2 regions of the Pseudomonas sp. BN414 genome follow, and region 2 is predicted to be linked to the other one. Evidence: predicted binding sites of a transcription regulator. Region 2 holds the regulator's gene; the other holds the start of a gene.
The links. Region 2 encodes FliA, which starts transcription of late flagellar genes. Its sites were predicted from a motif close to CTAAAGTTTNNNNNNNNNNNGCCGNTAA; they were not measured.
Positions count from the first base shown of each region.

Region 1: E8E95_RS08095 (methyl-accepting chemotaxis protein) is a predicted target of FliA. The motif match lies at 1,883-1,910, and genes of this name have one in related genera.

Region 1 covers NZ_SSOL01000044.1:14,779-18,183, forward strand. Annotated here, with positions in the region: gene E8E95_RS08085 (heavy metal sensor histidine kinase) at 1-872, shown strand, start outside; gene E8E95_RS08090 (undecaprenyl-diphosphate phosphatase) at 922-1,752, opposite strand; gene E8E95_RS08095 (methyl-accepting chemotaxis protein) at 2,023-3,405, shown strand, end outside.
Region 2 covers NZ_SSOL01000071.1:198,331-201,735, reverse strand. Annotated here, with positions in the region: gene flhF (flagellar biosynthesis protein FlhF) at 1-512, shown strand, start outside; gene fleN (flagellar synthesis regulator FleN) at 583-1,416, shown strand; gene fliA (RNA polymerase sigma factor FliA) at 1,413-2,159, shown strand; gene E8E95_RS18975 (chemotaxis response regulator CheY) at 2,243-2,617, shown strand; gene E8E95_RS18970 (protein phosphatase CheZ) at 2,638-3,405, shown strand, end outside.

The DNA.
Region 1 (3,405 bases), on a different contig from region 2:
GACTTTCCGCCCTGGCCACAGCCCTGCTGGGTGCCTGGGCGGCACGTAGCGGCCTGCGCCCTTTGCACCGCATGGCCGAAGTGGCCGCCGGGGTGTCGGCCACTTCCCTGACCGCGCGGCTGGCGGACGATGAGGTCCCGCCGGAACTGGTGGAGCTGGTACGCGCCTTCAACGCCATGCTGGCGCGCCTGGACGACACCTTCCAGCGGCTCTCGGCCTTCTCCGCCGATATCGCCCATGAGCTGCGTACACCGCTGTCCAACCTGCTGACCCAGACCCAGGTGATCCTCAGCCAGGATCGCCCGGCGGATGAGTACCGCGAGACGCTGCATTCCAACCTGGAGGAGCTCCAACGCCTGGCGCAGATGGTCAGCGACATGCTGTTCCTGGCGAAGGCCGAACACGGCTTGCTGGCCACCGACCGGAAGACACTGGACCTGGGCGGCGAACTGGACGCACTGCTGGACTACTTCAGCCCCCTCGCCGACGAGTCCCAGGTGACCATGCATCGCCGTGGCACGGGACAGCTGAATGCCGACCGGGAAATGCTGCGCCGCGCCCTTTCCAACCTGCTGGACAATGCCCTGCGCTTCACCCCGCAAGGCGGCCGCATCGAACTGGAACTGGCCAGCGGCCCCAATGGGCTGCGCCTGACCGTCGCCAACAGCGGTGAGGGCATTCCACCTGAACTGCTGCCGCGCCTGTTCGACCGATTCTTCCGTGCCGACCCCGCACGAAAACGCGAAGGTCGCGAGCATGCCGGCCTCGGCCTGGCCATCACCCGCTCGATCGTACGCGCCCACGGTGGCGAAATCCGCTGCGAATCCGCCAAGGGCTGGACTCGCTTCATCCTCGAATTTCCCACCCCCTGAAACGCAGAAGGCGCGCCATGTGGCGCGCCTCCCGGGTACATCAGACCAATCAGGGCTGTGCGGTAGTCCAGTCGATCAGCCCCAACTGCCAGGTCGCCAGGATCAGCAGGCCGAAGCCGATGCGGTACCAGGCAAACGCCGCGTAGCTGTGGCTGCCGATGAACTTCAGCAGGCTGCGCACGGCGATCATGGCGAAAATGAACGACACCACGGAGCCCAGGGCGAACACCGGCAGGTCGCTCGGCTGGAACAGTTCACGATACTTGTAGCCCGAGTAGACCGCCGCGCCGACCATGGTGGGCATGGCGAGGAAGAAGGAGAACTCGGTTGCCGCCTTGCGCGACAGGCCGAAGAGCAGGCCGCCGATGATGGTCGCACCCGAGCGCGAGGTACCCGGCACCAGCGCCAGGCACTGGGCGCAGCCGACTTTGAGGGCGTGCTTCCAGGTCATTTCATCCACGGACTCGGCATCAACACGATGCTGGCGCCGCTCCGCCCAGAGGATGACCACGCCGCCGACTACCAGGGCCGACGCCACTGTGATGGGGTTGAACAGGTAGTGATGGATCATGTCGGAGAACGCCACACCCAGGATCACGGCCGGGAAGAAGGCCACCAGCAGGTTGAGCGTGAAGCGCTGGGCGCTCCGCTGGGTCGGCAGGCCGACGACGACGTCGAGAATCTTGCGCCGGTATTCCCAGACCACGGCGAGGATGGCCGCGAGCTGGATGATGATATTGAAGGCAATGGCCCGTTCACCGGTGAAACCCAGCAGGTCCGCGACCACGATCTGGTGGCCGGTGCTGGAGATCGGCAGGAACTCCGTCAGGCCTTCGACAATCCCCAGAATGATGGCCTGCAAGGCCGTCCACAAATCCATCAAAAATCTCCCCGAGGCGCGCTCTTCTGGCGGCCTTTTCATTGCGTATGTGCAGGTAGCTTGTGCCGCAAGCGTGCGGTTCCGGCGATGAGACCGGGCACCTGCATGCGGGTTCCGGGGACGAACGAGCCTTCAGCTTTGCCCCGAAGCGCCGAAATGCTAACAGAGAGCCAAATAGAAATCGCGGCTAAAGCCTGATTGAAATCCGCTACGCGGACTGCTCTGCTCCAGACTCGAAACCAATAACAAGAAACCAGGAGTTCCCGCCCCATGCACAGCTTGCGCAACCTGCCGATCAGTCGTCGCCTCTGGCTGATCCTCATCGTCGCGGTATTCATGCTGGTCACCCTTGGCGTGCTGATGCTGCAGCAGATCTACGACGACCTCTACCAGGGCAAGGCGCAGAAGACCCGCCACGTGGTCGAGACCGCCGTGGGTGTACTGCAGTACTACCAGACCCTGGAAGCCGCGGGCACCCTGCCCCGCGAAGAAGCGCAGAAGCAAGCGATGCAGACGGTTCGCATCCTGCGTTACGACAAGGGCGACTACTTCTGGATCAACGATCTGACGCCGCGCATGATCATGCACCCGACCAACGCCAAACTGGAGGGCCAGGACCTCGCGGGCTACAAGGACCCGGACGGCAAGCCCCTGTTCAACGAGATGGCGCGCGTCGCCAAGACTCAGGGCGCGGGCTTAGTCGAGTACCGCTGGCCCAAGCCGGGCGCCAGCGACCCGGTGCCGAAGGTTTCCTATGTGCAGCTGTTCGCACCCTGGGGCTGGGTGATCGGCTCGGGCATCTACATCGACGACATGCAGGTGGAGTTCCGTGCCCAGGCCATGCGCGCCTCGCTGGTGGGATTGACCATTGCCATCTTCATGGCGCTGCTGGTCATCGTCATCGCCCGCAGCATCACTCGGCCGCTGAACGAAGTGGTTTCCGCGATGGCCGCTATCGCCAGTGGCGAAGGCGACCTCATCAGCAGCCTGGACACCCATGGTCGCGACGAAATCACCGCCCTCAGCGGCCATTTCAATGCCTTTACCGGCAAGCTGAGGGGCGTGATCCGCCAGTCCCTGGACGCCGCCACCGCCCTTGACCAGGCCGCCAGCAACCTCGATGGCATCGCCAGCAACGGGCTGCGCCAGAGCGAACAGCAATCCCTGCAAATGGAGCAAGTGGCCACCGCCATCAACGAGGTCACCTACGGGGTGCAGGACGTGGCGAAGAACGCCGAGCATGCCGCCAGCGAAGTGCGCCACGCCGAGGAACAGGCGCGCCAGGGGCATGACAACATCGACAGCAGCCTGCGGCAGATCGACCAGCTCTCCACCACCATCACCAAGGCCGTGGACGTCATCCAGACGCTCGCCCAGGAAAGCGCCCAGATCGGCAGCGTGCTGGAAGTGATCCGCTCCATTGCCGAGCAGACCAACCTGCTGGCACTGAACGCCGCCATCGAAGCCGCGCGTGCCGGCGAACAGGGCCGCGGCTTCGCTGTAGTGGCAGATGAAGTCCGCCTGCTGGCCCAGCGGACCCAGAAGTCGACGGCAGAAATCCAGACCATGATCGAACGCCTGCAGCAGAACTCCGAGGCGGCGGTCCAGGTGATCGACGAAAGCAGCCGGGCTTCCCGCGCAACGGTGGACCAA
Region 2 (3,405 bases):
CCCTGGGCCGAATCCTCAATGTGCCGGTGACCCTCGTCGATCCGGGCCAATCCCTGACCCAGGCCATCGCGCCCCTGGCCCGCAAGCGTGTGGTGCTGATCGATACCGCCGGTCTGCCGGTCAACGATCCGGCCCTGACCATGCAGCTCGAAGCGCTGGCCAGCCGGGCGATAAACGCGAAGAATCACCTGGTGATGGCGGCCACCAGCCAGAGCCAGGTGCTCAAGGCGGCCTATCACAGCTACAAGCGTTGCGGCCTGGTCGGTTGCATCATCACCAAGGCGGATGAAGCCGCCAGCCTGGGCGAGGTATTGGGACTGGCTATCGGCCAGCATCTCCCGGTAGCCTATCTGGCCGACGGCCCGCGAATCCCGGATGATCTGCAGGTTCCGCGCAGCCACCAGCTGGTGAGTCGTGCGGTCAGCCTCCAGGCTCCGGAGGACCCGAGTGAAGAAGCCATGGCCGATCTGTTCGCCGGGCTTTACCAGAATCCGGCGCGCCGCGCCGGTTGAAGAATTGTGAGCCGCCCCGTGTGGGGCGGTGCTGGACCGCCAAACTGGCCCCTAAGGCAAGGTATTTGAAATGGGTAGTATGCATCCCGTACAGGTGATCGCGGTGACCGGCGGCAAGGGCGGCGTTGGCAAGACCAACGTGTCCGTCAACCTCTCGCTGGCCCTGGCCGATCTCGGCCGCCGCGTCATGTTGTTGGACGCCGACCTCGGCCTGGCCAACGTCGACGTCCTGCTCGGCCTTACCGCCAAGCGCACCCTGGCCGATGTGATCAATGGCGAATGCGACCTGCGCGACGTGCTGTTGCAGGGGCCGGGGGGCATTCGCATCGTCCCGGCCGCCTCCGGCACCCAGAGCATGGTGCAGCTTTCGCCCATGCAGCACGCCGGCCTGATCCAGGCATTCAGCGAGATCAGCGACAACCTCGACGTGCTGGTGATCGACACCGCCGCCGGCATCGGCGATTCGGTGGTCAGCTTCGTCCGTGCCGCCCAGGAAGTGATAGTGGTGGTCTGCGACGAACCCACCTCCATCACCGACGCCTACGCGCTGATCAAACTGCTCAACCGCGACTACGGCATGAGCCGCTTCCGCGTGCTGGCCAACATGGCCCACAGCCCGCAGGAAGGGCGCAACCTGTTCGCCAAGCTGACCAAGGTTACCGATCGCTTCCTCGATGTCGCCCTGCAGTACGTGGGCGCCGTCCCCTATGACGAATCGGTGCGCAAGGCCGTGCAGAAGCAACGCGCGGTCTATGAAGCCTTCCCGCGCTCGAAGTGCTCCCTGGCGTTCAAGGCCATCGCACAGAAGGTCGACAGCTGGCCGCTGCCGGCCAATCCGCGGGGCCACCTGGAGTTCTTCGTCGAGCGGCTGGTCCGGCAGCCGTCCACGGAAACCCCTGTATGACACCCGCCACGGGGCTGCGTATGTACGGCAAGGCACAGGCAAGGGATTCGCAACATCAGCTGATCGAACGCTACGCCCCCCTGGTCAAGCGCATCGCCTATCACCTGCTCGCGCGCCTTCCGGCCAGCGTTCAGGTGGAAGACCTCATGCAGTCTGGGATGATCGGACTGCTCGAAGCCTCGAAGAAATACGATGGCAGCAAGGGTGCCAGTTTCGAAACCTACGCCGGCATCCGCATCCGCGGGGCCATGCTCGACGAGGTCCGCAAGGGCGACTGGGCGCCACGTTCGGTGCACCGCAACACGCGCATGGTGAGTGACGCGATCCGCACCATCGAGGCCCGAACAGGTCGCGACGCTAAAGATCAGGAAGTTGCTGCCGAACTTGGATTGAGTCTCGAAGACTACTACGGCATCCTGAGCGACACCTTGGGCAGCCGCCTGTTCAGCTTCGACGACCTGTTGCAGGACGGCGAGCAGGGCGGTGTGCACGAGGACGCCGGTGTCACCCAATTCTCGCCTTCCCATGATCTGGAAGAAGACCGTTTCCAGGCCGCGCTGGCTGATGCCATCGCGAACCTGCCGGAGCGTGAGCGCCTGGTGCTGGCGCTGTATTACGACGAAGAACTGAACTTGAAGGAAATCGGTGAAGTGCTGGGGGTCAGCGAATCACGTGTCAGCCAGTTGCATAGCCAGTGCGCCGCACGCCTGCGCGCACGGCTCGGCGAGTGGCGCGCGCGCTGAACGGTACACCGCTTTCAGATTTGGATGGCGTCCCCGGCAAGAGGGACGTTTGAGACTGTACGGAGGTCGACTTGGACAAGAACATGAAAATCCTCATCGTTGATGATTTCTCGACGATGAGACGCATCATCAAGAACCTCTTGCGCGACTTGGGATTCACCAATACCGCCGAAGCGGACGATGGCACCACCGCCCTGCCCATGCTGCACAGCGGCAACTTCGACTTCCTCGTGACCGACTGGAACATGCCCGGCATGACCGGTATCGACCTGCTGCGCGCGGTACGCGCCGATGAGCGCCTGAAACACCTGCCGGTGCTGATGGTGACTGCCGAGGCCAAGCGCGACCAGATCATCGAAGCGGCCCAGGCCGGTGTGAACGGCTATGTGGTCAAGCCTTTCACTGCCCAGGTCCTGAAAGAAAAAATCGAGAAGATCTTCGAGCGGGTCAACGGCTGAATGTCAGCCGCGAGGGCACCATGGACCAGAAAGAACACCTGCTGGGAGACTTCGAGTCGACCCTGAAAGACCGTGCGCGGGAACTGGTGGACAGCCTCGAAAAAGGCAACTTCACCGACGCCGTACAACTCATCCACGAACTCAATCACGTCCGTGATCGCGGCCTCTACCAGGAAGTCGGCAAGCTCACCCGTGAGCTGCACAACGCCATCGTCAACTTCCAGATCGACCCGCACCTGCCCCATGCCAAGGAGATGTCGCAGATCGCCGATGCGACCGACCGCCTTTCCTATGTGGTGCAGATGACCGAAAAGGCCGCGAACCGCACCATGGATCTGGTGGAGGAAAGCGCGCCGCTGCTGGGCGGCCTGAGCGACGAAGCCCAGAAGCTGGGTGAGGAATGGGGCCGCTTCATGCGTCGGGAAATCGGCGCGGACGGATTCCGTGACCTGGCCCGCCGCATCGAGCAATTCCTCGCCCGCAGCCAGCGCGACACCGATGCGCTGTCCGGGAAGCTCAACGACATCCTGCTCGCACAGGACTACCAGGACCTCACCGGCCAGGTGATCAAGCGCGTCACGCAACTGGTCACCGAGGTGGAAAGCAACCTGGTCAAGCTGGTGATGATGGCCAGCCAGGTCGATCGCTACGCCGGCATCGAGCACGACCACGCCGCGCTGCGCGCAGAGCTGGAACAACAAAAAAATCCTTCCAGGGGTGAAGGTCCGCAGATCCATGCCGATATACGTGAGGACGTGGTGTCCGGACAGGACGACGTCGACGATCTG